Regions from separate parts of the Streptomyces sp. NPDC048825 genome, predicted to be linked through region 1. Evidence: riboswitches for the same ligand, from Rfam matches in the RefSeq annotation. Region 1 holds a riboswitch; the other holds the start of a gene.

Region 1 (14,674 bases):
GAACCCGGAGATACGGACCGTGACGTCAATCCGCGGCCGGCCCAGCTCCTCGACCGGAACCACCTCGAAGCCCGTCACCCGGCGCGACGCGTCGTCCCACACCGGACGGCAGCCGAGCAGGGCCAGGATCTCCGCGATGTCGTCGCCCTGCGTGCGCATCGCGGACGTACCCCACACCGTCAGACCCACGGACTGCGGATACTCACCCGTGTCCTGGAGATACCGCTGCACGAGCGAGTCCGCGAGCGACTGCCCGACCTCCCAACTCAGCCGTGACGGGATCGCCTTGGGGTCGACCGAGTAGAAGTTCCGGCCGGTCGGGAGGACGTTGACCAGACCGCGGGTCGGGGAGCCCGACGGGCCCGCCGGGACGTAACCGCCGTCCAGGGCCCGGAGGATGTGGTCGATCTCGTCAGTCGTACGGGCGAGACGCGGCACGACCTCACGGCACGCGAATTCCAACACCGCGACCGCGTCCGGGAGTTCGGTGCCGACGACCTCGCGTACGAGACCTGGCACGGCCGTGACGTCCCACCCGCGCTCCTCCATGCCCTCCGCGACCCGGCGGCACAGGATCTCCAGGAGGTCGATCGCGTCCGAGGCCGTGCGTGACGGTCCGTCGACGAGGTCGGTCAGCTCGGCCGGCACCTTCAGCGGCGTGCCCGGCTCGGCGAGCAGCTCCTTCTCGACCAGGCCGAAATGAGACGCGAACGAGGCGCGCAGGCCAGGCAGCGCGTTCGCCGCACCGCCCCACACCTGTGAGGCCCGCAGGACGGCGAGTACGAGATTGACGCGTGGCTCGCCCACCGGGCCACCGCCGAGGATGTGCAGCCCGTCCCGGATCTGGACGTCCTTGATCTCGCACAGATAGCCGTCGATGTGCATGACGAACTCGTCGAATGCGTCGTCGTCCGGCTGATCGTCCACATGCAGGTCGTGGTGCAATTCGGCGGCTTTGACCAGCGTCCAGATCTGGGCGCGCACCGTCGGCGCCTTCGTCGGATCCAGGTCGGACACCAGGGCGTACTCGTCGAGCAGTTGCTCCAGTTTCGCGAGATCCCCGTACGTGTCCGCGCGCGCCATCGGCGGCACCAGGTGGTCGACGACCGTGGCGTGACCGCGGCGCTTGGCCTGGGTGCCCTCGCCGGGGTCGTTGACGATGAAGGGATAGATCAGCGGCAGGTCGCCGAGCACTGCGTCCGGTGCGCAACCCCCGCTCAGCCCGAGTCCCTTGCCGGGAAGCCACTCCATCGTGCCGTGCTTGCCCATGTGTACGATCGCGTCCGCGCCGAACGAGAGTTCCAGCCACCTGTACGCCGCCATGTAGTGGTGCGACGGCGGCATGTCCGGGTCGTGGTAGATGGCGATCGGGTTCTCGCCGAAGCCACGGGGCGGCTGGATCATGACCACGACGTTCCCGAACTGGAGGGAGGCCAGCACGATGTCGTCCCCGTCGACGTACAACGAACCCGGCGGCTCACCCCACGCCTCCAGCATCCCGTCCCGCAGTCCGGGGTCGAGCTTGTCGAACCAGGCCTGGTAGTCGGCGAGCGGTACGCGCGCGGGTGCGGAGGCCAGTTGATCCTCCGTCAGCCACTCCACGTCGTGACCGCCGGCCTCGATGAGCCGGTGGATCAACTCGTCGCCGTTGTCGGGGTATCCGCTCACCCCGTACCCGGCGTCCCGCAGGGCATCCAGCACCCGCACGGCCGATGCGGGCGTGTCCAGCCCCACCGCGTTCCCGACCCGCGAGTGCTTCGTCGGGTAGGCGGTGAAGACGAGCGCCAGCTTCTTCTCGTCGTTCGGCTTGTGCTTCAACTGCGCGTGCCGTACGGCGATTCCGGCCACCCGCCCGGCCCGCTCCGGATCGGCGACGTACACCGGAACGTCGTCAGGGCCCTGCTCCTTGAAGGAGAACGGGACCGTGACGATCCGTCCGTCGAACTCCGGGATCGCGACCTGCATCGCCGCGTCCATGGGGGAGAGGGCGGCATCGGAGTCATCCCATGCCTGCTTCGACGATGTGAGGCAAAGCCCTTGCAGCACAGGGATGTTGAGGTCGGCCAGCGCCCCGATGTCCCAGGCCTCCTCGTCACCGCCGGCCGACGCCTGCGAGGCGTGCGTGCCTCCTGCCGCGAGCACGGTGGCGACCAGCGCGTCGGCTCGCCCGAGGATCTCGTACAGGCCGGCGTCGGCACCGCGCAGCGAACCGCAGTACACGGGAAGGGCGTTGGCGCCGCGCGCCTCGATCGCGTCGCAGAGGGTGTCCACGAAGGCGGTGTTGCCGGACAGCTCGTGGGCCCGGTAGAAGAGGACGCCGACGGTCGGGCGGCCGTCGACGTACGGACGCTCACCGTGGACGCCGTACTCGGCCATCTTCTGCGGCTCTTCGAAGCCTTCGCCCGTGAGCAGCACGGTGTCGGAGAGGAAGCGGGCCAGCTCGGCGAGGTTCCCGGGGCCGCCCTCGACGAGGTACCGAAGCGCCTCCGCCACGACACCGGCCGGCACCGACGACTCCGCCATCAACTCCGCGTCGGGAACGGCCTCTCCGCCGAGCAGTACCGTCGGGATCCCGGACGCCTTCAACGCCGCGAGCCCGTCCTCCCAGGCGCGTTTGCCACCCAGCAGGCGTACGACGGCGATGTCCGCGCCCTCGATCAGCGCGGGCAGCTCCTCCGCCACATCCACCCGGGTCGGATTGCCGATCCGGTACGAGGCGCCGGAAGCGGCCCGGGCCGCCAGCAGATCCGTATCGGCGGTCGACAACAACAGCACTGTGCTCATGCGGGCGCTCCCGGTGGAATGAAGGGCAGTCCTGAGGGCGCGCCAGACTCGATGAGTCGCCACAGCGCGTCCGTGTCCGCGTGGTTCTCGATCAGATCGCCGAGCCGGTCCAGCTGCTCCTCACGCAGCGCGGCGAACGACGTGTCTGCGGCCGGTACGAAACGGCGGCCCGCGGCGGCCGCCACCTCGCGCAGGAAGGCCCGCCGGAAACCGTCCGACTCGAGCGAGCCGTGCCAGTGCGTCCCCCAGACCTCGCCGACCCGGCAGCCGTCCAAGCTGTGTCCATTGTCATCAGAGATGAACGCGGTTCCGCCGGTGACTTCGGCTACGCCGTGATGGATCTCGTACCCCTCGACGTACTCGCCGAGGGCCTCGCCGACGGGGCGGGTGAGGGTCTTCTCCCGCGCGAACCGCACGCGTACGGGGAGGAGTCCGAGTCCGTCGACATGGCCCGCGCGCGACTCGACCTCGTCCTCGATGTGCTCGCCGAGCGCCTGGAAGCCGCCGCAGATCCCGAGGACGGGCCGCCCTTCAGCGGCTCTGCGCATCAGCGCATCCGCGAGTCCGCGCTCCCGCAGCCATTCCAGGGCCCTGACCGTCCCTCGGGTGCCGGGCACGACGACCAGGTCCGCGTCGGCCAGCTCCTCCGCCCGATCCACGAACCGCACGACGACGCCCGGTTCGGCGGCGAGCGCGTCCACGTCGGTGAAGTTGGACATCAGGGGGATCGCGCAGACGGCGACCCGTAGGACGTCCTCCCCGACGGGCGGAGCGACCACCGACTCGCGCACCGTGCCCCGCAGTGACACGCGCAGCCCGTCCTCCTCGTCGATGCCGAGGCCGTGCTGGAAGGGGAGCACGCCGTACGTGGAGCGTCCGGTGAGGGAGTGCAGCATGTCCAGCCCCGGCTCCAGCAGCGACACGTCGCCGCGGAACTTGTTGACCAGGAACCCGGCGACGAGCGCCTGGTCCTCGCGGGACAGCAGAGCGATCGTCCCGAAGAACGACGCGAAGACCCCGCCACGGTCGATGTCACCCACCACCAGCACGGGAAGCCGGGCGTTCCTGGCGATTCCCATGTTCACGATGTCCGTCCGCCGCAGATTGATCTCGGCGGGACTGCCCGCCCCCTCACAGATCACCGCGTCATACGTGCCCCGCAACTCGGCCAGGCACTCCAGCACGGTTCCAAGGAGCTGCTCCTGCCTGCCCCCGTGCAGCACTTTCCCGGGGGACACAGCGCCTGACAGCGGCTCCGCCGCGGGCCCAGAACCCCCGAAGAACCCGCGCGCGCTCAACTCGCCCACCGGTTTGCCCATCAGCACGACCTGGCTGCTGCGGTCGCTGCCCGGCTTCAGCAGTACGGGGTTCATGAGCGCCGTCGGCTCGACGCGTGCGGCCTGTGCCTGCATGGCCTGCGCGCGCCCGATCTCGGCGCCCTCGCGTGTGACGAACGAATTGAGGGACATGTTCTGCGCCTTGAAGGGCGCGACCTTGACGCCCTGGCGCACCAGCCACCGGCAGATCCCGGCGGTGACGACGCTCTTGCCGGCGTCGGAGGTGGTCCCTGCGACAAGCAGCCCGCCGCCGCTCATGACGTACGCCCCTTTGCGCTCAGCCGCCCGTTGAGAAGCCGTGTCGTGAGGAGCCGTCCGGCCACGCACACACCGAGGGCCAGTCCGCCCACCCGCTGCGAGAGGCGTACGGCCCGCTCGATGTCGTCGACCTGGACGGCCCGTCCCTCGCCGTTGAGTACCGGCCGGTGCTCAACTCGCCCGCCGTACGAGAGTGTCCCGCCAAGGCGTACGCCCAACGCCCCCGCGAACGAGGCCTCGACGGGCCCGGCGTTGGGGCTCGGGTGCTTGGCGGCGTCGGTGCGCCAGGCGCGTACGGCCCCGCGGGGATCGCAGCCCGCGACGGTCGCGAGCACGGCGGTCAGCCGGGCGCCCGGCCAGCCCGCCACGTCGTCGAGCCGCGCGGAAGCCCAGCCGTACCGCCGGTACTTGGGCGATTTGTGCCCGACCATGGCGTCCAGCGTGTTGACGGCCCGGAAACCGACGAGCCCCGGCGCACCTGCCACCGCACCCCACACCAGTGCGCCCACCACCGCGTCGGAGGTGTTCTCGGCGACGGACTCGACGACGGCCCGGGCGATCCCGTCGGCGTCCAGCGCCTGCGGGTCCCGTCCGCACAGGTGCGGCAGCCGCTCCCGGGCCGCCTCGAGATCCCCGGCCGCGAGTGCCTCGCCGACGGCCCGGGCCTCGCGGCCGAGCGAAGTCCCGCCGACCACGGCCCAGGTGGCGGTGGCGGTCAGTGCGACGGAGGCGGTACGGGAGGTACGTACGGACGTGGCGGCGATGGCCGCGAGGGATACGGCACCGCCTACGCATACGGCGGTGTGCAGCGCGCCCCACCCACGGTGGTCCTGCCACAACACCCGCTCCACGGCGCCCGCGGCCCGCCCGAACGCGGCGACCGGATGCCCATGGCGCGGATCGCCGAGGAGGAGGTCACCGAGGAGGCCGGCGGCGGCGCCGTACGCGAAAACGCGATCGGCACGCATGGGGTCAGCCTGTCGCTACGTCAGGCAGAACCCTTTGCGCCCTTGAAACCCTCGTACTCGGCAAACTGATCCGCAACAGGCAGCCGCACATGGCGATATGTCCTCACTCAGGGTGTCCGCGCCCTGGTTCGACGAGACCGACGGCGAGAGTTCCTGGCTCCCGGGGAACTGCTTCCCCGGTCACAGTGGCGGGACCGCGCCGGACTCACACCGGCTTCCTCTTCTGCCGCCGTACTTGGCTCGGGCAGTCCACCACGCCCGCGAACCGCCGTCAACTTGCCGCTGACCTGCGGAGGGAGAGTGTGCTAAGGCCCACACGGGCGGGTGGGGCGCCGGACGTCAAAGGGTGGGGTGCAGGGACGTCAGGCCACGATCAGGTAGATGCCGTACGCGACCGCCGCCGTGCACGCCGTGAAGCATGCGTACGCGCCGGTGGTCGCGAGGAGCGCGGAGTTGCCCTGGGCGGACGCCGACTCGCGCCGGGAGAGGCCGGCGATGCCGAGGGTGAACAGGCCCACGAGGGCGACGGTGACGATGAGGCTGACTCCGAAGACGGAGCCGAGGGCTGCCCAGTCGATGTGCATGGTGTGGATTCCTCAGACCGTGGCGGTGCGGGTGGCGGGCTCGGTGTCCGGCTCTTCGACGGTGCCCGTCGGGGGCGGGGTGACGGCGGCGATGGCCGTGGTCACCACGTCGGGGGTCTCCTCTGCGTCGTCGACCTCGTTGACGTTCGTGTGGTCGACCACCTCGCGGCGGGAGACCACCCAGATCGCGGCGCTGGACGCGATCAGGAAGACGGCGACGAACGCGGTGCCCCAGGTGCCGAAGGAGGTCACGTACTCCGCGATCGCGGCGACCAGGGCCGCTGCCGGCAGCGTCAGGCCCCAGGCGACGAACATCCGGGTGGCGGTGGACCAGCGGACCACACCGCCCTTGCGGCCGAGGCCCGCGCCCATCACCGAGCCGGAGACCGAGTGCGTGGTGGACAGGGAGAAGCCGAGGTGCGAGGAGGCCAGGATGACCGTGGCCGCGCTGGTCTGGGCGGCGAAGCCCTGCTGCGGCTGGAGGTCGGTGAGTCCCTTGCCCATCGTCCGGATGATGCGCCAGCCGCCGAGGTAGGTGCCGAGTGCGATCGCGAGACCGGCGGAGAGGATGACCCAGACGGGCGGGTCGGAGTCGGGGGCGATGGCGCCGCCGGTGACCAGGGCGAGGGTGATGATGCCCATGGTCTTCTGCGCGTCGTTCGTGCCGTGAGCCAGCGAGACGAGCCCCGCGGAGGCGATCTGACCTGTGCGGTAGCCCTTCTTGGCGGCTTCGCCGTTCGCGTTCCTGCCGAGCCTGTACGTCAGCTTGGAGGCAAGCATCGCGGCAAGGCCCGCGACCAGCGGGGCGGCGATCGCGGGGATCAGCACCTTGGTGACCAGGACGTCGCCGTGCACCGCGCCGGCGCCGGCCGAGGCGATGGTGGCGCCGATCAGGCCGCCCATGAGGGCGTGCGAGGAACTGGACGGCAGGCCTACGAGCCAGGTCAGCAGGTTCCAGAGGATGGCGCCGACGAGCGCGGCGAAGATCACCTCGGGTTGGATGCCGGTTTCGTCGACCAGGCCCTTGGAGATGGTGTTGGCGACCTCGATCGAGAGGAAGGCGCCGACAAGATTGAGTACGGCGGACATGGCCACCGCGGCCTTGGGCCGCATCGCGCCGGTCGAGATGGTAGTGGCCATCGCGTTGGCGGTGTCGTGGAAACCGTTCGTGAAATCGAACGCGAGGGCGGTGACCACCACTATCGCGAGGATCAGCGAGAAGTTCTCCATTTACCTGGTCTTCTATTGGACGTCAGCGGCTCGTGGACCGTAGGCAACCTGGATGAACGGAAGATGAACTCAGCAGGGCCACGAGATGTATCGAAACGAGGCGTCACTGTAACGAGACGCCACCCCTCCAGGTACCCGGAGGGGTGGCGTGTAGTCGAACTGAGGCGGAGTGCCGGGCTCCGCCGGCCCTTGCTTCTAGCCCTTCGCGAACTTCTTGAGCCGGCTCATGGAACCGTTGAACACGTTCTGGTCACCCGGCAGGCTCCCGCCGTTGTCGTACTGCCAGAACGTCCACGTCCTCCAGCCCGCAGGCAGCGCCCCCGCCGACGAGCTGTAGCGGGCCAGCCAGAGTGCGTGGTTCGAGGCGAACGCCGAGCTGTTGCCGGTGCAGTTCTTCCACCAGTGCGTGGTGGTGTAGATCACCGGGCGGCGGCCGGTCTGCCGCTTCACCTCGTTGCTGAACGACTTGATCCAGCCGACCATCTTGGCCTTGCTCAGGCCGTAGCACTTCTTCTTGCCGTACGGGTTGTACTCGATGTCGAGCGCGGGTGGCAGCGTCCAGCCGTCCGCCCGCCAGCCGCCTCCGTTGCGTACGAAGTACGCCGCCTGTGTCCGGCCGGACGACTTGTGCGGCAGCGCGAAGTGGTACGCCCCGCGGACCAGGCCCGCGTTGCGGGCGCCGTGGTACTGCTGGCCGTAATAGGGATTGCGGTAGGTGTGGGACTCGGTCGCCTTCACATAGACGAACTTGGCGCCTTTGCTCTTCGCCTTCGACCAGTTGACGTTCTTCTGGTGCGAAGAGACGTCGTGCCCCTTGGGCTTGGCTGCCGCCGAGACCGGAACCTCGACGAGGGCGGTGGTGCCGATGGTCAGAGTCGCCACGGAGAGCACGGCGAAACGGGCGCGACGACTGCGTGACAGCCGGCGACTTCGGGACGGTTTGCGATCACGGGCCATTTTTCCCCCCGGAATGGCGGCGTGCACGACAAATCTCCCCGAGGTTATTGGAAGATCCGTGAAACTCCGTCGGTCGTCGGCCAATTGATCCGGGCGGGCGTTCTGTTCGTATATGCGCCCTTTCGGAGGTGCGCGTTCCGCCCTAAAGTGCCCCGGCCCGCGCCGGGCCGGGGCGCGCGGCTGGCAGGATCGCGGCATGGCCGAAGAGCGGTGGGACGCAGGGTACGGGCGGGACGTGGCGGGGCAGGGCGCGCGGGACGCGACGGAACGGGCCTGGCGCGAGCTTGTGGCGACGGCCCGCCGGACGGTGTCCGAAGGGCTGGTTGTCGGAACGTCGGGCAATGTGTCGGTCCGGGTCGGGGACACCGTCCTGGTCACGCCGACCGGAGTCCCATACGACGAACTCGGGCCCGAGGACGTCTGCGGGGTCGGTCTCGACGGCCGGCAGGTGCTCGGTTCACTCGTTCCGACCAGCGAACTGCCCATGCATCTGGCGGTCTACCGCGGCACCGACGCCCGTGCCGTCGTCCACACCCATGCCGTGCACGCCACGGCCGTCTCCACGCTCGTCCCCGAGCTGCCGCTCATCCACTACATGGCCGCCGCGCTCGGCGGCCCCGTCCGCGTCGCCCCCTACGCGACCTACGGCACGGAAAAGTTGGCCGAGAACATGCTCCGGGCACTGCGGAACCGCACGGCCTGCCTCCTCCAGAACCACGGCACACTCACCTACGGCACCACCCTCCTCCAGGCCTACGACCGCACGGCCCAGCTGGAGTGGATGTGCCGCCTGTGGCTGACGGCGTCGTCGCTTCCGGGCCACTCGCCGTCGCTGCTGAGCCGGGAGCAGGTGGCGGAGGTGGGGGAGCGGTTGAAGGGGTACGGCCAGCCGTAGCCGCCCTCCGGGCGCACTTTTCACGGTCCCTTCGGCTGGCCGACAGCGGGCTCCGTCTGGAGACTGGACCCGTGCGCACAGTGAAAGTGACGGCCGCGGCCGTCACCGCCGCCCTGGCCGCCGGAGCCGCCACCGTCGCGGCCGGCCGCTTCGCGAGCGACGCCGCCCTGAAGGCGTCGCCGGACCGACCGCTGCCCACCGAACCCCGGCTCACCGTGCACGCCACGGCTGCCGGGCGGATCACGCTCACCCGCGCCCTGGCCTCCCAGCGGCCGGGCATGTACGGCCTGAGCGACAACGCGAGCCATGCCGTCGTCGGTACGGTCCTGGACGCCGTCCCGCACCCCGCCGACACGGTCGTACGCCGACTGGAACGCGTCACCCGCGGCACGCTGGAAGCCGGCGACAAGGTGTGGTTCACCCCGACCGTGCACATCGGCGACCCGAGCACCGCGCTCGGCCTCGACCACACCGACGTCGACATCCCCGGCGAACTCGGCGCCCTGCCCGCCTGGTTCTTGCCAGGCGCCCGCGAGCCCTGGGTGATCACCGTGCACGGTCTGGGCACCACCCGCGAACACCCCATGAACGTCATGGAGTTGCTGCACCGCCTCCGCTTCCCCGTTCTCGACCTCGCCTACCGCGGTGACCCCGGCGCACCCCGCCCACCAGACGGCCTCTGTCACCTCGGCGAGACCGAGTGGCCCGACCTCGACGCGGCGATCCGCTACGCCGTGCGCTCCGGCGCCGAACAAGTCGTCCTGTACGGCTGGTCCACCGGCGCCACCATGGCGGTGCGCGCCGCCGCGCACTCCGCGCTGCGCGACCGGATCTCCGGGCTCGTGCTGGACTCGCCCGTCCTCAGCTGGGAGGACACGCTGCGCGCCCTCGCCGCGGCCCGCCGCATCCCCGGCGCCCTGCTTCCGCTGGCCGTCCGCGCCGCTCAGGGCCGCACGGGCATGCAGGGCGACCGGATCCAGGGCGCGGCCGACCCCGACCTGCTCAAGGTGCCGGTCCTCGTCCTGCACGGCCCGGACGACGCGGTCGCACCCTGGGCGCACTCCCGCCGTCTCGCCGACCGCCGCCCGGACCTGGTCACCCTGCACACCGTCCGGAACGCCCCGCACGGAGCCATGTGGAACGCCGACCCGGCCGGTTACGAAGAGGCCCTGCGCCGCTTCCTCACTCCGCTGATGTAGCCCTCGGCTCCCCTAGCCTTCCTCCCCCGCCTCCCTCCTCTCCTTCCTCTCCTTCCTCTCCTTCCTGTTCCTTCGTGCTCCCTCTCGGCTTCCGGTTCGACCCTGAGCACCTGGTTGCCGGGGGCTGTGAGGGCCCGTGGAGCCCGGTGCGTTGGCCTTCCCTGTCGCCCTCCGCGACCTTCCGTTTGGGTTTTCGGACCGTCAACCGGAAGACTGCCCCCGTGACGTCCCGTATCCCGCGCGACTCCAGGCTCCGACTCGTCCGCTCACGACCCCTGGCCGCCGCTCCCCGAGCGATGGACCAACGGCGTACGCGCCGACCCGCACCGCGACCGCCCGAGGGCACCCCGGCGCCCGCGGAACTGGCCCGCATGGCGCGTGCCCAGCTCGCCGGCGCGGCCCGTGTCGCCCGCTGGGCCGACGCCGCGCTCAGCCCCGGCCGGGACCTCGACGGCACGCCACCCGACGCCACGGGCACGCTCTCCGAGGCGAGTGCCCAACGGGCCGCTGACGACCTGGCCCTGACTCCGGCTCAGGTCCGCGCGGACTGGGACACCGCACGTCTCGCGGGCCTCATCGAGGTGCACGGCCACAGCGCCCGCCCCGGATGGCGGCTGCGCGCCTGGAACCGCGACGACAGCGCCGTACTGCGCGGCTGGGTCGCCCTCTTCGACGCCTGGTCGCTCGCCTGCCCGGAGCCCGAGGACCAGGAGCACGCGGCCGTCGCCGAAGTCGTCTCCGCGATGCCCCAGGTGCTCTCGTTCCTCCAGCTCTCGGCCGGCCCCGTCCCCGTCACCCAACTCCTCGACCTCCTCGACCAGCGCGTCACGGAACTGCGCACCGAGCGCTGCGAAATCCCGTACGGGCCGCAGCCCGAGCCGGTGGAGGAACCGGCACACGACACCCCTCTCGCCCCCCTCCTCGACTGGGCCCTTCACGCCCTCGCCTCCGTGGGCGCCCTCACCTGCGCCGACGGCCAGGCCACGCTCACCCCGCTGGGCAGCTGGGCGGTGTGGGTCAAGCTGGAGCAGATCTGCGTCGCCGCGCAGAGCCCCGCCGGAAACATCGAGCAGCCGGCCGAGGACATGCTCCGCGGCTGTGCCCAGCTGCGTCCCAACGCGGCCCGTGCCGAATACCGCGCCTGGCTCGCCGCCCGCCCCGTCGGCAGCGCCGTCACCGAACTCCTCGACGCCGCCCGGGGCGAGGACGCCCTGCTGCGCGGGCTCGCCTTCGAAGCGCTGCGCGTCGTCGGCGCCCCCGCCGAGCCGGACGTACGCGCCGTCGTCGACGAGGTCCACCTGCGTCCGTACGCCCTGCTGTGGCTCGCCGTGCACGACGGTCACGATCCCGAGGACGCCCACGAGATCCTCACCCGCGAAGAGGCCACCTGGCTGTGGGTGGACACCGCCGCGGCCGTTGCCGACCACGGCGAAGCCCCGCTGCTCGTACGGCACTTGGAGTCCGCGGTGCAGCCCACCGTGCCCGCGCTCCTCGACGAGGTCCGCGCCGTCGGCCACCCCCGCACCGTGCAGGTCCTGGTCGCCCTCGCCGCCGCCCACCCCGACCCGGCCCTGGCCAGGGCCGTACGCCGCGCCGCCTTCCAGGTGCACACCGGAGGCAACTGAGTCGCCGAGTGGGGGCGGCGTGGTCAGGCCCGTATTCGGGATTCGGCGTCAGGTCTGTATTTCGGGGGCGTACGTGCCGAAGCTCCAGATGTTGCCCTCCAGGTCACGCGCCATGTAGTCCCGCGATCCGTAGTCCTGGTCCGTCGGGGGCATGAGGATCTCCGCCCCGTGGTCGACGGCCCGCTGGTGGTGCGTGTCGACGTCGTCCACGACGACGTACACCCCGGTGTGGGTCGAGCCCTTCATCGCCTCGTCGAAGCGGCCGCCGCGGCCCCTGGAGCCGAGCATCACCGCGCCATTGCCCTGCACCAGCTCCGCGTGCAGCACCGTGCCGTCCTCGCCCTCGTACACCGACGCCTCGATGAAGCCGAAGGCCTCCGTGAGCTGCCTGATCGCGGCCTTCGCGTCCCCGTACAGCAGCGTCGGAAAGATGCTCGGGCGTCCGCCGACCGTGCCCGCCATGCCGACCACTTCCTCTCGCCTCGTCGCCGCATGTGACCTGCTGAATCCGACCTCCTCCCAGTCTTGCACCAGGCACTGACAACGCCCTCGGAGCCGGAATCCCCGGCTCTCGGGGCGACGAACTGCCGGGCCGCAAAGGTGACGTAGAACATGCGCACGCAGAAAAACTGCTTGCAGACCCCCGTTAGACTGGCCCCATGGCCATTCTCCTCGCGCATTAGACGGCGTGATCGCCCCGCCCGTCGCCCGCCACCACACTTCCAAGCGCGCGCTACGGCGGCACCACCTCATTCGCCCACTCCGTCATCAACCCCGCCCTGGAGTCTGTCCGTGATTTCCGCCTCCGGTATCGAGCTGCGTGCCGGTGCCCGCATCCTCATCGAGTCCGCCACCTTCCGTATCGCCAAGGGCGACCGCATCGGCCTGGTCGGCCGCAACGGCGCGGGCAAGACCACCCTCACCAAGGTCCTCGCAGGCGAGGGCGTGCCCGCCGCGGGCACCGTCACCCGCTCCGGCGAGGTCGGCTACCTCCCGCAGGACCCGCGTACCGGCGACCTCGACATGCTCGCCCGCGACCGCATCCTGTCCGCGCGTGGCCTGGACACCCTGATCCGCAAGATGCGCGAGAACGAACAGCGCATCGCGAACGGCCAGGGCGCCACCCGCGACAAGGCACTCAGGCAGTACGAGCGCCAGGAGACGGAGTTCCTCACCAAGGGCGGATACTCCGCCGAGGCCGAGGCCGCCACCATCGCCGCCGCGCTCAACCTGCCGGACCGGGTGCTCGGCCAGCCCCTGCATACACTCTCCGGCGGTCAGCGCCGCCGTATCGAGCTGGCCCGCATCCTCTTCTCGGACGCCGACACCCTGCTCCTCGACGAGCCGACGAACCACCTCGACGCCGACTCGATCGTCTGGCTGCGCGACTACCTGAAGACGTATCGCGGCGGTTTCATCGTGATCTCCCACGACGTCGACCTCGTCGACACGGTCGTCAACAAGGTGTTCTACCTCGACGCCAACCGCTCCCAGATCGACGTCTACAACATGGGCTGGAAGCTGTATCAGCAGCAGCGCGAGGCCGACGAGAAGCGGCGTAAGCGCGAGCGGCAGAACGCCGAGAAGAAGGCTTCCGCCCTCCACTCGCAGGCCGACAAGATGCGTGCCAAGGCCACCAAGACCGTCGCCGCGCAGAACATGGCCCGCCGCGCCGACAAGCTGCTGGCCGGCCTGGAGGCCGAGCGCAAGTCCGACAAGGTCGCCAAGCTGCGCTTCCCCGAGCCCGCGCCCTGTGGCAAGACACCGCTCACCGCGGAGGGTCTGTCGAAGTCGTACGGCTCTCTGGAGATCTTCACCGACGTCGACCTGGCCATCGACAAGGGCTCACGGGTCGTCATCCTGGGCCTCAACGGCGCCGGAAAGACGACCCTGTTGAGGCTCCTCGGCGGCGTGGAGAAGCCCGACACCGGCCAGGTCGTGGAGGGCCACGGACTCAAGCTCGGCTACTACGCGCAGGAGCACGAGACCCTCGACCCGGATCGCACGGTGCTGGAGAACATGCGCTCCGCGAACCCCGACCTCGACCTCGTCGAGGTGCGCAAGACCCTCGGCTCCTTCCTGTTCTCCGGCGACGACGTCGACAAGCCGGCCCGGGTCCTGTCCGGCGGCGAGAAGACCCGCCTCGCGCTCGCCACCCTCGTGGTGTCGTCCGCGAACGTCCTCCTCCTCGACGAACCGACCAACAACCTCGACCCGGCCAGCCGCGAGGAGATCCTCGGCGCCCTGCGCACCTACAAGGGCGCCGTCGTCCTCGTCACCCACGACGAGGGCGCGGTCGACGCACTCCAGCCGGAGCGGATCATCCTGCTGCCCGACGGCGTCGAGGACCTGTGGGGCGCGGACTACGCGGACCTTGTCGCCCTCGCCTGAGCCGCGCACGGTCCGGGGCGGGGTCAGCGGGGCTTGATCGAATGACTGATCAACTGCGTATGGATCATTCGGCTCATCCGTGATCCATCATCTGTGTGAGATCTCCTCGTACCGAGGTGTGTCGTACATCGATTTCGCGGCCGGGTCCTCGGCCGGCCGAGGACCGGCCGCTCCGCTCCGCTGACCTGGACCTTCGCGCGTGAACCCGTTCGGCCGTACGGACACCGCTGCCCGGAACCAAGGATTCCGCTCGTGAGGATGAGCTTCCGCGACTCAAAGCTTGTCCTACGGACCTTGCCGAATGGGTGGCCAGGAAGCTCTTGAGGGGTGATCATGAGAAGTCCAGAGCGCACTTCCCATGAGGAGGCACGGGTGGCCGAGACTCTGAAGAAGGGCAGCCGGGTGACCGGCGCCGCGCGCGACAAGCTCGCGGCAGACCTGAAGAA
Region 2 (14,674 bases), on a different contig from region 1:
CTTCTGACCGTTGACGATGTACTCGTCGCCATCCCGAACAGCCCTGGTCTTGAGAGCGGCCAGGTCCGTGCCCGCGTCGGGCTCGCTGTAGCCGATCGCGAAGTCGATCTCGCCGGAGAGGATCTTCGGCAGGAAGTACGCCTTCTGCTCCTCGGTTCCGAACTGCATGATCGTCGGTCCGACCGTGTTCAGCGCCATCAGCGGCAGGGGTACGCCCGCCTGGGCGGCCTCGTCGAAGAAGATGAACTGCTCCATCGGGCTCAGCCCGCGCCCGCCGTACTCCTTCGGCCAGCCCACCCCGAGCCAGCCGGCGGAGCCGAGCCGGCGGATGGTCTCGCGGTAGAACCGCTTCTGCGCGGCCGAGTCGGCGTACCGGGCGTGCACGTTCTCCGGTACCAACTCGGTGAAGTAGGCGCGCAGTTCTGTGCGCAACTCCTGCTGCTCCGGCGTGTATTCGAGATGCACGGCGCCTCCTGGCTCCCACTGGCCTGCCGCCCCAGCCGTGGGGCGTGGCGGCGGCCCGGTCCTGACGGCGCACACGGTAGAACTTGTTTCAGAAATTGGGAACACACGAGCGCGGCCGCGTACACGGGAAAGGCCCTCGGCAGCTTCGCTCCGAGGACCTTCCTGTGGTCAACGGCTCAGTGCGCCACAGCCGTGGCCCCCTTGGGCCGGGCGGCAGCCGAACGCGGAGCCAGCACGCGCTCCGCGAGGTACCCGAATACCAGGCCGTACGCCGTCCACAGCGTCACCTGGATGGCGAGGGCAGCCAGCCGGTACTGCCACAGCAGGGTGCCGGGGAAGCCCTCCGGGACATTGTCGAAGGACGGCAGGAGCGCGTAGGCCAGGCCGACGACGAGGACGAAGAAGGCTCCCGCCGAGAGGGTGGCGTTCCAGTTGCCCAGGCGTGGTGCGAGGCGCTTGCCGAGGATTACCGTGCCGACGGCCAGCAGCACGCTGAGCACGACCATCAGGAAGTACAGCGTGGTCCGCTGGTTGAGGGTGTCGGGGTTGCCGACGGCGGGCGGGTTGGCGGGGTACTTCAGGAACGGCACGACGTAGACCGCGAGCAGGCCCGCGGTCGACAGCAGCAGCGCGCTCGCACGCGGCCCGAAGCGGCCGATCCTGCCGAGTGCGAAGCAGTACGCGAGGGCGGCGATGCCGCCGAACGCGACGCCGTAGACGAGGACGCCGGTGCTCAGGCCTGCGGTGGACTGCATGGTGCGGCTGACGAGTTCCTCGCCGCCGTGCTCGTGGGCGTGGGCCTCCTCGAATGCGATGGCCTCGTCGACGCGTGGTTCGCCGAGGAAATAGGCGACGACCAGGGCGAGCAGGCCCGCGGCGAGTCCCGCGAGCATGCCACGCACCAGGAGATTTCTGACGGTTGCTGAGTCCATGTGCTCGTACGCTTCCTCGTCGCCGTCAGTGGCAGGGGAAGCCGAGCAGATGGCGGGCGTCGTGCACCCACTCGTGCACGCCTTCACCGGAGACGAGCGAGGTGGCGCCCTGTTCGGCGCCGACGAAGTAGAGCAGGACCAGCATCAGGATGCCGAAGAAGACCGCCCAGGGGGCGATCGCGCCGATCGGCAGCTTGGCCGGCACGGCGGCCGGTGCGGCGGGGTTGGTTGCGCTCGGCTGAGCGATGGACTGCGCCATGTGGCAGGACCTCCTGGGGAACTCGCGTCCCGTCTTGGTGGTGCACAGGACGACGGCCACGGGTCTGACTTGCCCGGCCCGAACAGCCCTTGGTGGAAGGCGATCGGTACGGGTTTACAGTGGCGCGACCGTGCCGGATTCTCACCGGCTTCCGTCGAACCGTCGTCAATATCGACGAGACCGTACCGCGAAGCGGAGAGGTGGCCAAGGGCGCACGTGGTGCCGGAGCGTGCGCCGTTGTCCTGGTCATGCGCCAATTCCCGGTGCGGGCAAGGGCTTTGAGTGGGTGTTGAGTACGAGAGTGGGCCGATGACCAGCCGAGTGATGTTGATCTCACCAGCGATCAGTGCCGCGTTGCGGGAGGCGCGTTTCGACGACGGATGCGCCCTCGACGCCTCCGGGCTACGGCTCGCGGAGGCGGCCGCGGGTTCGCTGCCCGCTGGGGACCGGGCCCTGGTCTCCCCCGGCGTGCGCTGTCGCGAGACGGCCGCCGGGCTCGGCCTCGAAGCCGCGGACGAGCCCGCGTTGGCGGGACTGGACGTGGGTCGCTGGCGCGGAGCGAGCCTGACGGAGGTGGGCGCCGAGGAGCCGGAGGCGGTCGCACGCTGGCTGGCGGATCCGTCGTACGCACCGCACGGCGGTGAATCCGTACGCGGATTGTGTGACCGGGTCGCCAAGTGGCTCGATGCGGCTGGGCAGTTCGAGGGCCGGACCCTCGCAGTCGTCGAGCCGGAGATCGTACGGGCCGTGGTGGTACGGGCGCTCGGTGCCCCGGAGCCGGCGTTCTGGCGCATCGACGTACCGCCGCTGACCGCGACGGAGCTCAGCGGGCGGGCCGGGCGCTGGAACGTACGGGTGGGCCGCACGCTCGGCGACTGACAGGCCGCGGGGCGGGCGGCGGCCCGTCACCGCGGGCCGGCCGTCACTCCAGCAAACTCGTCACCTCAGCAGGGCGAGGAAGTCCGTGCATGCGCGCGCACAGTCCCGGCAGGCCAGCGCACCCTCCTCGGCGTCGGGGTTCCGGTCGAAGACATGCGCGGTCTCCAGGCAGACGGCTCGGCACCACTCGACCTGGGCGCGCGTTCCGGCCTCGTCCTGCCAGGTCTGTTCGGCCAGCACGCGGCAGGTCGCGTCGCAGACCTCCGCGCACACGATGCTCTGGCGCCGCAGCTGCTGCTGATCTTCGGGACCGTCGAGATCGGCCAGACTCGCGCGCAGCGCACACACCCGCGCGCAGTCGGTACACGCCTGCGCACAGGCAAACCGGTCCTCGAGGAAACGGACGAGTTCCTGCTGATCTGTCGCTGACACGCTGTCCGGGTAGCCGTACGCCGCCTCGCCAAACCCGATGCCGTCACCAAGCGGGCACGAGATCTGCCGTTCCCACCAGTGCCCAACCGCACTCGGCGATCGATACTTGACCCGCAGGCCTTGAGAGATCCAGGACGCGGCCACGGCTGCTCACCTCACCCGGAGGTACGGAATGAAGATGCTCATCAACGTCGCGGAGACGGTTGTCGCGGACGCGCTGCGGGGCATGGCCGCCGCGCATCCCGAGCTGACCGTGGATGTCGAGAACCGGGTGATCGTACGGCGGGACGCTCCGGTCGCCGGGCAGGTGGGCCTCGTCTCCGGTGGTGGTTCGGGGCACGAGCCGCTGCACGGCGGGTTCGTGGGTCCGGGGATGCTGTCGGCGGCCTGTCCGGGCGAGGTGTTCACCAGTCCGGTGCCGGACCAGATGGTACGGGCGGCTGCCGCCGTGGACAGCGGCGCCGGAGTGCTGTTCATCGTGAAGAACTACACCGGGGACGTACTCAACTTCGACATGGCGGCGGAGCTCGCCGAGGACGAGGGCATCCAGGTGGCGAAGGTGCTCGTCAACGACGACGTGGCGGTGACCGACAGCCTCTACACGGCGGGGCGGCGCGGTACCGGCGCGACACTGTTCGTGGAGAAGATCGCGGGTGCCGCGGCGCAGGAGGGCCAGTCGCTGGAGCGGGTCGAGGCGGTGGCCCGTCAGGTCAACGAGAGTTCCCGCAGCTTCGGTGTCGCCCTGAGTGCCTGCACCACTCCGGCCAAGGGCAGCCCCACCTTCGATCTCCCGCCCGGCGAGCTTGAGTTGGGCGTCGGCATCCACGGCGAGCCCGGCCGTGAGCGGCGCGCGATGATGACGTCGCGGGAGATCGCCGACTTCTCGGTGAACGCGATTCTGGAGGACCTGAGCCCCAGGAATCCGGTGCTGGTCCTGGTCAATGGCATGGGTGCGACGCCGCTCCTGGAGCTGTACGGCTTCAACGCGGAGGTGCAGCGCGTGCTGACCGAGCGTGGCGTCGCCGTGGCGCGCACACTCGTCGGCAACTACGTCACCTCGCTCGACATGGCAGGAGCCTCGGTGACGCTGTGTCAGGTCGACGAGGAACTGCTGCGGCTGTGGGACGCTCCGGTGCGCACGGCGGGCCTGCGCTGGGGCACCTGAGACCGGTCAACTCCCCTACCGGACAAGCACCCGGACAAGCCCTACGACTACGCAAGCACCATGCGAGGAGATCCTGTGCTCGATGCCGACTTCTTCCGCCGTTGGATGACGGCGACCGCCGCGTCCGTCGACCGCGAGGCGGCGCGGCTCACCGCCCTCGACTCGCCGATCGGCGACGCCGACCACGGCAGCAATCTGCAGCGCGGCTTCACGGCCGTGACGGCCACGCTGGAGAAGGAGGCGCCGGGCACGCCGGGCGCCGTTCTCATGCTCGCCGGGCGTCAGTTGATCTCGACGGTGGGCGGTGCGTCGGGTCCGCTGTACGGCACGCTGCTGCGCCGCACCGGGAAAGCGCTCGGGGACGCGGCCGAGGTCAGCGAGGAGCAGCTCACGGACGCGTTGCGCACCGGGGTGGACGCGGTGATGCAGCTCGGCGGGGCGGCGCCGGGCGACAAGACCATGATCGACACGCTGGTGCCCGCGGTCGACGCGCTCGGAGAGTCCTTCGCGGCGGCTCGGGCCGCCGCCGAGGGGGGCGCCCTGGCCACCACGCCCTTGCAGGCCCGCAAGGGCAGGGCGAGTTATCTGGGCGAGCGGAGCATCGGGCACCAGGATCCCGGTGCCACCTCCTCCGCCCTGCTGATCGCGGCTCTCGAGGAGGCGGCCGGTGAGTGACGAGAAGCTGGTGGGGATCGTGCTCGTGTCGCACAGTGCCGCGGTGGCCGCCTCGGTCGCTGAGCTGGCGGCAGGGCTCGCGGGCGGCGGCACGACCGCGCCGGTGGCTCCGGCGGGCGGGGTCGAGGGCGGCGGCCTCGGCACCAGCGCCGAGCTGATCTCCGCCGCGGCGGCCTCCGTGGACCGCGGCGCCGGTGTCGCCGTACTCACCGACCTCGGCAGCGCGGTCCTCACCGTGAAGACCCTCCTCGCCGAAGGCGACGAGCTCCCGGCCCACACCCGCCTCGTGGACGCCCCCTTCGTCGAGGGCGCGGTCGCCGCGGTCGTCACCGCATCGTCGGGAGCGGACCTCGCGGCGGTGGAAGCGGCGGCTTCGGAGGCGTACACGTACCGCAAGGTGTGACCCGGCTACGGCACGGGCCATGACCGGGGGCCGAGTGGCCGGCTTCTCGGCGGAGCGGACGGTGACCACGGGGGCGGCCGGGCGGTAGCGAAGGCGTGCGGTGGGACCGGGCCGCCGGTCCGGTGACACTGCGTGGTGCGCCGTCCGCGGTGCGCCGTACGGAGGACTCCGTCACCTGACCGGGCCCGCCCCGCGTGCGGAGGCCGTGAAGGGCACGTTGGCTCGTCCCAGGGCAGCACGGGCGTTTCCCAACCCTCGGCGGCGCATGGGATGTACCGCCAACCGTGCCGCCGGAGGGCAGTCCAATGCGTACTACTCAGACGTTCGTCCGCGCCGGTCTGACCGTGGCGGCCACCGCCGCGCTGCCACTGGCCCTCACTGCCGGGCCCGCTGCCGCGGTGAACACCCAGATCACCGTGACCTCCAGTGGGTCCACGGTCCAGGTCAACACCACCTCGTGCCCGAGCGGCGGCGACGCCTCGCTGCTGTCCAGCGGCCAGACGAACTTCGCTCAGGGACGCCAGGCGGCGCTGTCCGGCACCGGCACCCAGAGCGCCTCCTGGTCGGGCGTCAGCGCGGGCACGTACACCGTCATCGTGGTCTGCGAGAACGGCACGACGGCGGGCACCCAGTCCATCACCGTGTCCACGGGCACGAGTCCCACGATCTCCGCGACGGCCACCCCATCGGCGTCTCCGACGCGGTCGCCCTCGCCGACGGCGACGACGACGCGCGGGGTCATGGGCGGTACGGGCGGCACCGCGAAGGACTACAGCACCGTCACCTACACGGCGGGCGGGGTCCTGGTGGCGACGGGCGTCGGGGCTACAGCCTGGGTCCTGCGTCGTCGCGCCAAGCCCAACCGGCTCTGATCACACCGTCGAATCCCGGGAAGGCGGGTCCTGCGCAGGCAGTCGTTCGAACTCCTCCAGCGCATCCATCAGCCAGCGGGTCCAGAACGTCTCCAGGTCGATCCCGGCGCGCAGGATGAGGTGCTGGAGCCGGTTCTGGGGCGTGTGGCTGCCGGGCGGGAAGTCCCGCTGCTGGATCTCCTCGTACTCCGCCAACTGCCGCCGGTGCAGGTCGAGGTGGTGGCGCAGGTCCGCCTCGATGCCCGCGGTGCCGACCACGGCGGCGGCGCGCAGACGCAGCAGCAGCGGGTCGCGCAGGGGCTTCGGGTCCTGGGAGGCTGCGGTCCAGCGGGTGAGTTCGGCACGGCCCGCGGGCAGGACCTCGTAGCTCTTCTTCTGCCCGCGGGCCGGCTGCTCGGCCGGGAGGGCCCGGATGTAGCCCTCGGCTTCCAGTTTGCCCAGCTCGCGATAGATCTGCTGATGCGACGCCGACCAGAAGTAGCCGATCGACCTGTCGAAACGCCGGGTCAGCTCAAGGCCCGACGACGGCTTCTCCAGCAGGGCGGTGAGGATGGCGTGCGGCAATGACATGAACTCATCCTAGGTACGCAGCGGTACGCCGCCGATTGCTGATCCATCGCCTACAGCGCCGCCGCCAGCTCCGTGCCCTGCTTGATCGCGCGCTTCGCGTCCAGTTCGGCGGCCACGTCCGCGCCGCCGATGAGGTGCACACTGCGACCGCCGGCACGCAACTCGTCGTACAGGTCGCGGCACGGCTCCTGACCGGTGCAGAGCACGATCGTGTCGACCGGCAGGACGGTGCTCTGCCCGCCGACGGTGACGTGCAGGCCTTCGTCGTCGATCCGGTCGTACTGGACACCCGGGATCATGGTGACCCCGCGGTGCCTGAGCTCCGTGCGGTGGATCCAGCCGGTGGTTTTGCCGAGCCCGGCGCCGACCTTGGAGGCCTTCCGCTGCAGGAGGTGGACGGAGCGCGGCGACGCGGGCCGCTCGGGCGCGGCGAGGCCGCCGGGCGTCCGGTGGTCCATGTCGACGCCCCACTGCCGGAAGTACGTCGCCGGGTCCTCGCTCGCCTTGTCGCCGCCGTCGGTCAGGTACTCGGCGACGTCGAAGCCGATGCCGCCCGCGCCGAGGATCGCGACGCGGTCGCCGACGGGCACGCTGTCGCGCAGCACGTCGAGGTAGCCGACGACGCTCGGGTGGTCGACGCCGGGGATCTCCGGGGTACGGGGCGTGACCCCGGTGGCGATCACCGTCTCGTCGTAGCCGGCGAGGTCGTCCGCGGTCACGTACCTGCCCAACCGCACCTCCACGCCCCGCAGTTCGAGCTGCGTACGGAAGTAGCGCAGCGTCTCGTCGAACTCCTGCTTGCCGGGGACCTTGCGGGCCACGTTCAGCTGACCGCCGATCTCCCCCGCGGCGTCGTAGAGCGTGACGTCGTGGCCGCGTTCGGCGGCGGAGACGGCACAGGCGAGTCCGGCGGGGCCCGACCCGACGACGGCTACGCGCTTGCGCCGCCGGGTCGGTGTGAGGACCAGCTCGGTCTCGTGGCAGGCGCGTGGGTTGACCAGGCAGGAGGTGATCTTGCCGCTGAAGGTGTGGTCGAGGCAGGCCTGGTTGCAGCCGATGCAGGTGTTGATGGCCTCGGGGCGCCCGTCCCGCGCCTTGTTGACGAAGTCGGGGTCGGCGAGCATCGGGCGGGCCAGGGACACCATGTCGGCGTAGCCGTCGGCGAGCAACTGCTCGGCGAGGTCAGGGGTGTTGATGCGGTTGGTCGTCACCAGCGGGATCGAGACGGCGCCCATGACCTTCTTGGTCACCCAGGCGTACGCGCCGCGCGGCACCGAGGTCGCGATGGTGGGGATCCGCGCCTCGTGCCAGCCGATACCGGTGTTGATGATCGTCGCTCCGGCGGCCTCGACGGCCCGGGCGAGCATGATCACCTCGTCCAGCGTCGATCCGCCGGGCACCAGGTCCAGCATCGACAGCCGGTAGATGATGACGAAGTCCTCGCCGACCGCCTCGCGTACGCGGCGGACGATCTCGACGGGGAAGCACATGCGGTTCTCGTACGAGCCACCCCAGCGGTCCTCGCGGTGATTGGTCTGCGTGGCGATGAACTCGTTGATGAGATAGCCCTCGGAGCCCATGATCTCGACGCCGTCGTAGCCGGCCTGCCGGGCGAGGCGGGCGGCGCGGACGTAGTCGTCGATCGTCCGCTCGACCTCGTCGTCGGTGAGCGCGTGCGGGACATGAGGGCTGATCGGGGCCTGGAGGGCACTGGGCGCGACGAGGTCCTGGTGATAGGCGTACCGCCCGAAGTGCAGGATCTGCATCGCGATCCTGCCGCCCTCGCGGTGTACGGCCTCGGTGATGACGGTGTGCTGCCCGGCCTCCGCCTCGGTCGTGAGCTTGGCCCCGCCCTCGTACGGCCGTCCCGCCTCATTGGGCGCGATGCCGCCCGTGACGATGAGCCCCACTCCCCCGCGGGCCCGGGCCGCATAGAACTCCGCCATGCGCTCGAAGCCGCGCTCCGCCTCCTCCAGGCCCACGTGCATGGAGCCCATGAGTACGCGGTTGGGCAGGGTCGTGAAACCCAGGTCGAGCGGGGTCATCAGGTGCGGGTAACGGCTCATGGGCCCCTCCGTGCGCGGTGTCTTGCCGTCTGTTGTAGACGAGGGGCGGGGCTTTATGCAACTAGTTGCACAACCGGGTAGGTGTCGTGTGACTAGAACCTCGTTCCGATCACGACCGTGCTGTACAGCTCCTCCGACACGGCCAGGCGCGGGACGAGCCCGGCGTCGGCGAAGGTTTCGACGGCGACGGATGCCTGGCGTTCGCTCGTCTCGACCAGGAGGGAGCCGCCGGGGGCCAGCCATTGCGGGGCCTCGGCTGTCACCCGGCGCAGGATGTCGAGCCCGTCGCCTCCGCCGTCGAGCGCCACGAGGGGTTCGTGGTCGCGGGCCTCGGGGGGCAGGAGGCCGACCTCTTCGGTGGGAACGTACGGCACATTGGCGGCCAGGACGTCGACGCGACCACGGAGAGTGCGCGGCAGCGGCTCGAAGAGGTCGCCCTCGTGGACGTGGCCGCGCTCGCCGACGTTTTGGCGGGCGCAGCGCACCGCGGCCGGGTCGATGTCGGCGACGTGCAGCTCGGCACCGGGGAGGGACGCCGCGAGCGCGGCGCCCACCGCGCCCGAGCCGCAGCACAGGTCCACGACGACGAGGGCCGGTGCTTCCGGGGCCGACGCGAGGGCCTGCCGGACCAGGAACTCGGTACGTCGGCGCGGCACGAAGACGCCCGGCTCGACGGCGATGCGCAGACCGCAGAACTCGGCCCAGCCCAGGACGTGTTCGAGGGGCAGGCCCGCGGAGCGGCGGTCCACCATGGCGGTGAGTTCGGCCGGGGTGCCGGCGGTGGAGACGATCAGCCGCGCCTCGTCCTCGGCGAAGACACAGCCCGCGGACCGGAGCGCAGTGACGACAGCGGCGTACGAAACGGAAGGGATGGAGGAGAAGGGCATGGAAGCCGAGAACCTTTCGAGAACCCGAAGGGCACTCTCCCGGTCACCTGGCGGCGGTGAACCCCTGAGGCGAGAGCACCCGAGCTGACACAGCGGTAATGGGGCTCACCTCCTCGGTCCCTGCACGGCTGGGGCGGTCCGCAGCCGGACGGCAACATTACACGGCCCCCGGCTGCCGCCACGAGGCGGTCGACCGCCGTTCCACACGCAGTGCTCAGCCGGTGACCTCGATGACGATCTTTCCGCGGGCGTGGCCATCCTCCACCAGCCGCAGTGCCTCCGCGGCGCGGGTCAGGGGGAAGGTCTGCGTCACGAAGGGATTCAGCTTGCCGTCGGCCACGAGGCGGGCGACCTCGTCGAGGATCGCGGCGGTGCGGGCCCGGGCGACGGGGGCGCCACCGAGGCGGCCCACTATGTCCTTGCCGCCCGCGGTGATCAACTTCGTGCGGTCGGTGAGGAGTTCGGCTGCGGCTTCGAGGACCTCGCCGCCGATGAGGTCGTAGACCGCGTCCACGCCGTCCGGGGCGGCGGCCCGTACATCGGCCACGAAGTCCGGGCCCGAGGGCACATGCACGGCGCCGAGCGACTCGACGAAGTCCTTCTTGCCCGCGCCGGCCGTGCCGATGACCTTCACCCCGAAAGCGCGCGCGATCTGAGTGGCCGCCACCCCGACGCCCCCGCCGGCGCCCGTGATCAGCAGGGTCGAACCGGCGGGCAGGTCGAGCTGGCGGATGCCGTCGTACGCCGTCGCCCCCGCGACCGGCAGGGCCGCCGCGTCCGTGAAGGAGACCGAGTCGGGCTTGTGCGCGGTCACCGCGACGGGCAGCAGGGTGTACTCGGCATAGCCGCCGCCGACCGGGTTGCCGAACACCGCGTCGCCCACCGCGAAGCCGGTGACTCCCTCGCCGATCTCTTCGACCACTCCCGCGGCCTCGTTACCGAGCACCGCGGGCAGCTCGCGCGCGGCCTGGCCGGGGCGGGCGTAGCCGTTGCGCTGCTTGTAGTCGACGGGGTTCACGCCCGCCGCCCGTACGGAGACCAGGAGTTGACCGGGGCCGGGGCTCGGCCGGTCCTGGTCGACGAGGGCCTCCGTCTCCGGACCGCCGAACCGCGTGAAGACGTACGCCTTGGGCATCTGCTTCCTCTTTCTCCACCGGGCTTTGTCCACCGGGATTCTCCACCGGGCTGCGCCTGCTCAGCTCAGCATGCCGGGAAGATCGCCGGGCGGCTATTCCCCGAACCCACTCCCCACGCAGGCGCCGGGTACCGTGGATCGATGCATGTCACCCGAGGCTTCACCGGACGCCCGCGCGTCCCCAACGCGGGGCTGCCGCCAGGTCAGTACGACGCGGGCGACGACTGGCCGGTCCTGTCCGCCGAGGTCACGCCCGAACTGGCGCCCGCGGACTGGACGTTCACCGTCGACGGGCTGGTGGCCGATCCGCGCACCTGGTCCTGGGACGAGGCGCACGCGCTGCCGGCGTCGGCGTACGAGGGCGACATCCACTGCGTGACGAGCTGGTCGAAGTTCGGGGTGCGCTTCGGGGGCGTGTCGGTGGACGCGTTCCTGGACCTCGTACGCCCGGTCCCGGAAGCGACGCACGCGGTCGCGTACTCCCACACCGGGTACACCACCAACCTCCCGCTGGCCGATCTGACCGGCGGGCGCGCCTGGATCGTCTGGGAGTACGGCGACGAGCCGCTGCCCGCGGAACACGGTGGTCCGGCGCGGCTGCTGGTACCGCATCTGTACTTCTGGAAGAGCGCCAAGTGGATCGCGGGTCTCAGGCTTCTGGACCACGACGAGCCGGGCTTCTGGGAGCAGAACGGCTACCACCACCGCGGCAACCCCTGGGAAGAGCAGCGCTACTCCCGTGACTGAGACTCCGACGACCGAAGACCTTCACGTGACCGGGACCTTCACGCCCCCGACCCGGTTCGCCGTGCCCGGCCGCATCGCCGTGAACAACGACACGGCTACCACCTGGCAGCGCGCCACGCTCACCGAGATCCGCCGCGAGACCCCGCGCGCGGCCACCTTCCGGTTCGCCGTGCCCGGCTGGCGCGGCCATGTGCCCGGCCAGCACGTGATGCTGCGGCTCACGGCGGAGGACGGCTACACCGCCCAGCGGCACTACTCGATCGCATCGCCACCCGACGACTTGGGGCACATCGAGCTCACGCTGGACCATGTCGAGGGAGGCGAGGTGTCGGGCTGGTTCCACACCGTCGCCGAACCGGGCGACCAGATCGAAGTCCGCGGCCCGAACAGCGGTTTCTTCGCCTGGACCGGCGACCGGCCCGCCCTGCTCGTCGGCGCGGGCTCCGGCGTCGTACCGCTGATGTCGATGGTCCGCCACCACCGGGCGCGCGCACTGTCCGTGCCGCTGCGCCTGCTCGTCTCGGCCCGCGGACCAGCGGAGTTGATCTACGCGTCGGAGTACGGCGCCGAAACCACGCCCGTGTTCACGCGCAGCGCGCCGCCCGGCGTGCCCGTGGGGCGCCTGTCGGCCGCGCAGGTGGCGGCGCTCCTGGCCGACGGGCCGGACGGCGGGTGGGAGGCCTATGTGTGCGGGTCCAACGGGTTCGCCGAACACGCGTCACGGCTCCTCGTCGAGGCGGGGCAGCCGGTGGACCGTATCCGGATCGAGCGCTTCGGCTGACGTTGCTCCGCGCGCCCTGAGCGGACTTGCCGAAGTCCGGTGCGGTACCGCCCCCGCTTGAGGGGCCGCAGGCCTCGATAGGGGCGCGGGGCTGTGACATATGCGGCTCCGCCGCGATGGGGGTCCCCCCGCTCGAGCGAAGCCGAGAGTGGGGGAGCGACCAGCCACAACGAACCCGCAGCTTCGAACCGAACCTCCAGCGGAGCGCTAGTCGTGAGGGACCACCGCGACCGGGCAGGTGCAGTGGTGGATCACGAAGTGGGCCACGCGGCCGAGGCCCCCTCCGACCGTGGCGCGGCGGCCCATGACCAGCAGCCCCGCCTGGATCGACGCCTTCAGCAGGTGGTGTCCCGCCGGTCCGTACACCACCTGCTCCACGACAGTCGTCTCCGGGAACTTGTGCCGCCACGGGTGCAGAATCACCCCCAGGGAACGGCGGTTGGCCTCCTCCTGGCCGGCCGTGTCGTCCCGCGTTCGCGCGCCGACGGCGTAGCCGGGCGGCGGGGGCAGCGTCCAGGCGTGCATGACGTGCAGGGGTGCCGCGCGGAAGGCCGCCGCGTCGAAGGCGTAGCCGATGAGGCCGTCGGCCGGGCGCGCCAGGTCCAGGCCGAGGACCACCGGCAGGTACGGGGCCTTTGCCGGAGGTGTCCCCTCGCCGACGGGCACGCGCTCGTCCTCGGGGAGTTCGCCCGCACGTACCAGCACCACCGGGCGCTCGGCGCGGGAGGCGACGGCGAGGGCGACCGAACCGACCGGGAAACCGGCGAAGTCGCTGAAGCCGAGGGAGCCGAGGGCCAGCGCCTCCGACTCCGCGGCTGCGGCCAGCAGCGCCGGGACCGCGGGGGTTTCCGTGCGGCGGGCCATGATGTCCAAAGCCGGGTGGGCGTACGCGAGTTGGACGGCGGCCCGGTCGATGGTCACGCGGGACGGCCCGCCGTCCGACGGAGATACGGGGTCGGGGCCGGCTTGCAGCAGGCGCAGAACGAGGTGACGGCGGTGAGCCTCGCGGGCCGCCCAGTCGGCGGCGTCCAGGCTGGCGCGGGAACCGTCGATGCCGACGGTGATGGCCCGGGTCTCCTTGCTCATGGCTCGCGCCGCCTTTCCTCGTGCCCTTCCGCGGGTTCCACGTGGGGCGCGGATCAGTCGTGGGCGGGCGGATCCGGCGGGCGTGCGCACTGACCGCCACGGGATGACAACTCAGAGGGTCCGTTCGGCGCCGACGGGGAACTCGGGTGGCGTACGAAGCTGACCAGCCGCTCCGGGACCGGACGGAGACGGGGACAGCCGGACGCGAGCGATGAGGAGGTGTGGACATGGGCACGCGGGTGCGCGGCTGGCGTTGGCGGCCCAATCCGCTGCGCCGCCGCTGCGACGTGGTCGAGGCGTGGACAGCCCTGGTCGTCGCCGTCCTGCTGTGCGTCGGCGCCCCGCTGACCGGGCTCGTCATAGGCCGGCAGGCGTTCGACACAGCGCGGGGCGCGGCCGCCGAGCAACGGGCCGAACGCCATCGGGTGCGCGCGGAGGTCACCGAGCAGGCGCCCGCCGCGATACCCAACGCCACGGGCGCCAAGCAGCCCGCCTACTGGGTCGGCGTGCGCTGGACCGAGCCCGGCGAGCGAGAGCGCACGGGCAAGGCCCGGGTCCCGGCAGGCACGCGCCCCGGCGACCACACCCATGTATGGCTGGACGACGCGGGCCGGGTCGTCGGCGCCCCGGCGGACAGCACGGCGATCTGGCAGCAAGCGCTCGCGGTGGGAGGCTGCGCCACGGGCGGCGCGGCGACCGTCGTCCTGGCCGGGCGCTTCGTCGTACGCCGGGTCGCCCTGCGCCACCGCATGGCCGAGTGGGAACGCGAGTGGGCCCGTACGGGACCGGAGTGGGGCCGACGCTGGGCATGACCGGGCCCGACCGGTGTGCGGAAAAGGGTCTGGTGGCCCGCTGACGGCCCCCGTACGGTGTGATCATCCGCACCTGACCCGTGATCCCGTAAAGGCGGTCATCCATGGCCTTGTTCGACCTGCCCCTCGACCAGCTCCGGGACTACCGCAGCGCCTCCGTCGAGCCCGAGGACTTCGACGCCTTCTGGGCAAAGACGCTTCAGGAGGCGCGAGAGTACGACCTGGACGCCTCCTTCGAGCCGGTCGAGACGCAGCTCAAGACCGTGAAGGTGTACGACGTCACGTTCGCCGGGTTCGGGGGTCACCCGGTGAAGGGCTGGCTGACACTTCCCGCCTGGGCGGACACGCCACGGCCGGCGGTCGTCCAGTTCGTCGGATACGGCGGCGGGCGCGGCCTTCCGCACACGCATCTGCTGTGGGCCTCGGCGGGCTTCGCGCACTTCGTGATGGACACCCGGGGTCAGGGCAGTGGCTGGGGCGGCGGTGACACACCCGACCCGGTGGGCAG

What was found. Region 1 has a riboswitch for cobalamin ahead of ACGFNK_RS13625 (cobalamin biosynthesis protein). Riboswitches for the same ligand answer to the same signal wherever they lie in the genome.
Positions count from the first base shown of each region.
Region 2: linked by a shared signal. The riboswitch ahead of ACGFNK_RS34570 (CbtB-domain containing protein) and the one ahead of ACGFNK_RS13625 (cobalamin biosynthesis protein) in region 1 are both predicted to bind cobalamin.

Region 1 is NZ_JBICUR010000004.1:474,188-488,861, forward strand. It holds gene cobN (cobaltochelatase subunit CobN) at 1-2,784, opposite strand, end outside; gene ACGFNK_RS13620 (cobyric acid synthase) at 2,781-4,379, opposite strand; gene ACGFNK_RS13625 (cobalamin biosynthesis protein) at 4,376-5,347, opposite strand; cobalamin riboswitch at 5,472-5,612, opposite strand; gene ACGFNK_RS13630 (hypothetical protein) at 5,710-5,931, opposite strand; gene ACGFNK_RS13635 (anion permease) at 5,944-7,161, opposite strand; gene ACGFNK_RS13640 (lysozyme) at 7,357-8,118, opposite strand; gene ACGFNK_RS13645 (class II aldolase/adducin family protein) at 8,315-9,013, shown strand; gene ACGFNK_RS13650 (alpha/beta hydrolase family protein) at 9,085-10,212, shown strand; gene ACGFNK_RS13655 (hypothetical protein) at 10,434-11,837, shown strand; gene ACGFNK_RS13660 (VOC family protein) at 11,886-12,299, opposite strand; gene ACGFNK_RS13665 (ABC-F family ATP-binding cassette domain-containing protein) at 12,630-14,228, shown strand; gene ACGFNK_RS13670 (helix-turn-helix domain-containing protein) at 14,601-14,674, shown strand, end outside.
Region 2 is NZ_JBICUR010000017.1:188,752-203,425, reverse strand. It holds gene ACGFNK_RS34580 (acyl-CoA dehydrogenase family protein) at 1-465, opposite strand, end outside; gene ACGFNK_RS34575 (CbtA family protein) at 642-1,397, opposite strand; gene ACGFNK_RS34570 (CbtB-domain containing protein) at 1,423-1,656, opposite strand; cobalamin riboswitch at 1,694-1,855, opposite strand; gene ACGFNK_RS34565 (histidine phosphatase family protein) at 1,966-2,535, shown strand; gene ACGFNK_RS34560 (ferredoxin) at 2,596-2,967, opposite strand; gene dhaK (dihydroxyacetone kinase subunit DhaK) at 3,140-4,132, shown strand; gene dhaL (dihydroxyacetone kinase subunit DhaL) at 4,208-4,807, shown strand; gene ACGFNK_RS34545 (PTS-dependent dihydroxyacetone kinase phosphotransferase subunit DhaM) at 4,800-5,210, shown strand; gene ACGFNK_RS34540 (hypothetical protein) at 5,516-6,082, shown strand; gene ACGFNK_RS34535 (PadR family transcriptional regulator) at 6,083-6,652, opposite strand; gene ACGFNK_RS34530 (FAD-dependent oxidoreductase) at 6,703-8,718, opposite strand; gene ACGFNK_RS34525 (putative protein N(5)-glutamine methyltransferase) at 8,811-9,605, opposite strand; gene ACGFNK_RS34520 (zinc-binding alcohol dehydrogenase family protein) at 9,820-10,740, opposite strand; gene ACGFNK_RS34515 (sulfite oxidase-like oxidoreductase) at 10,882-11,487, shown strand; gene ACGFNK_RS34510 (ferredoxin reductase) at 11,513-12,268, shown strand; gene ACGFNK_RS34505 (universal stress protein) at 12,476-13,354, opposite strand; gene ACGFNK_RS34500 (hypothetical protein) at 13,582-14,166, shown strand; gene ACGFNK_RS34495 (acetylxylan esterase) at 14,271-14,674, shown strand, end outside.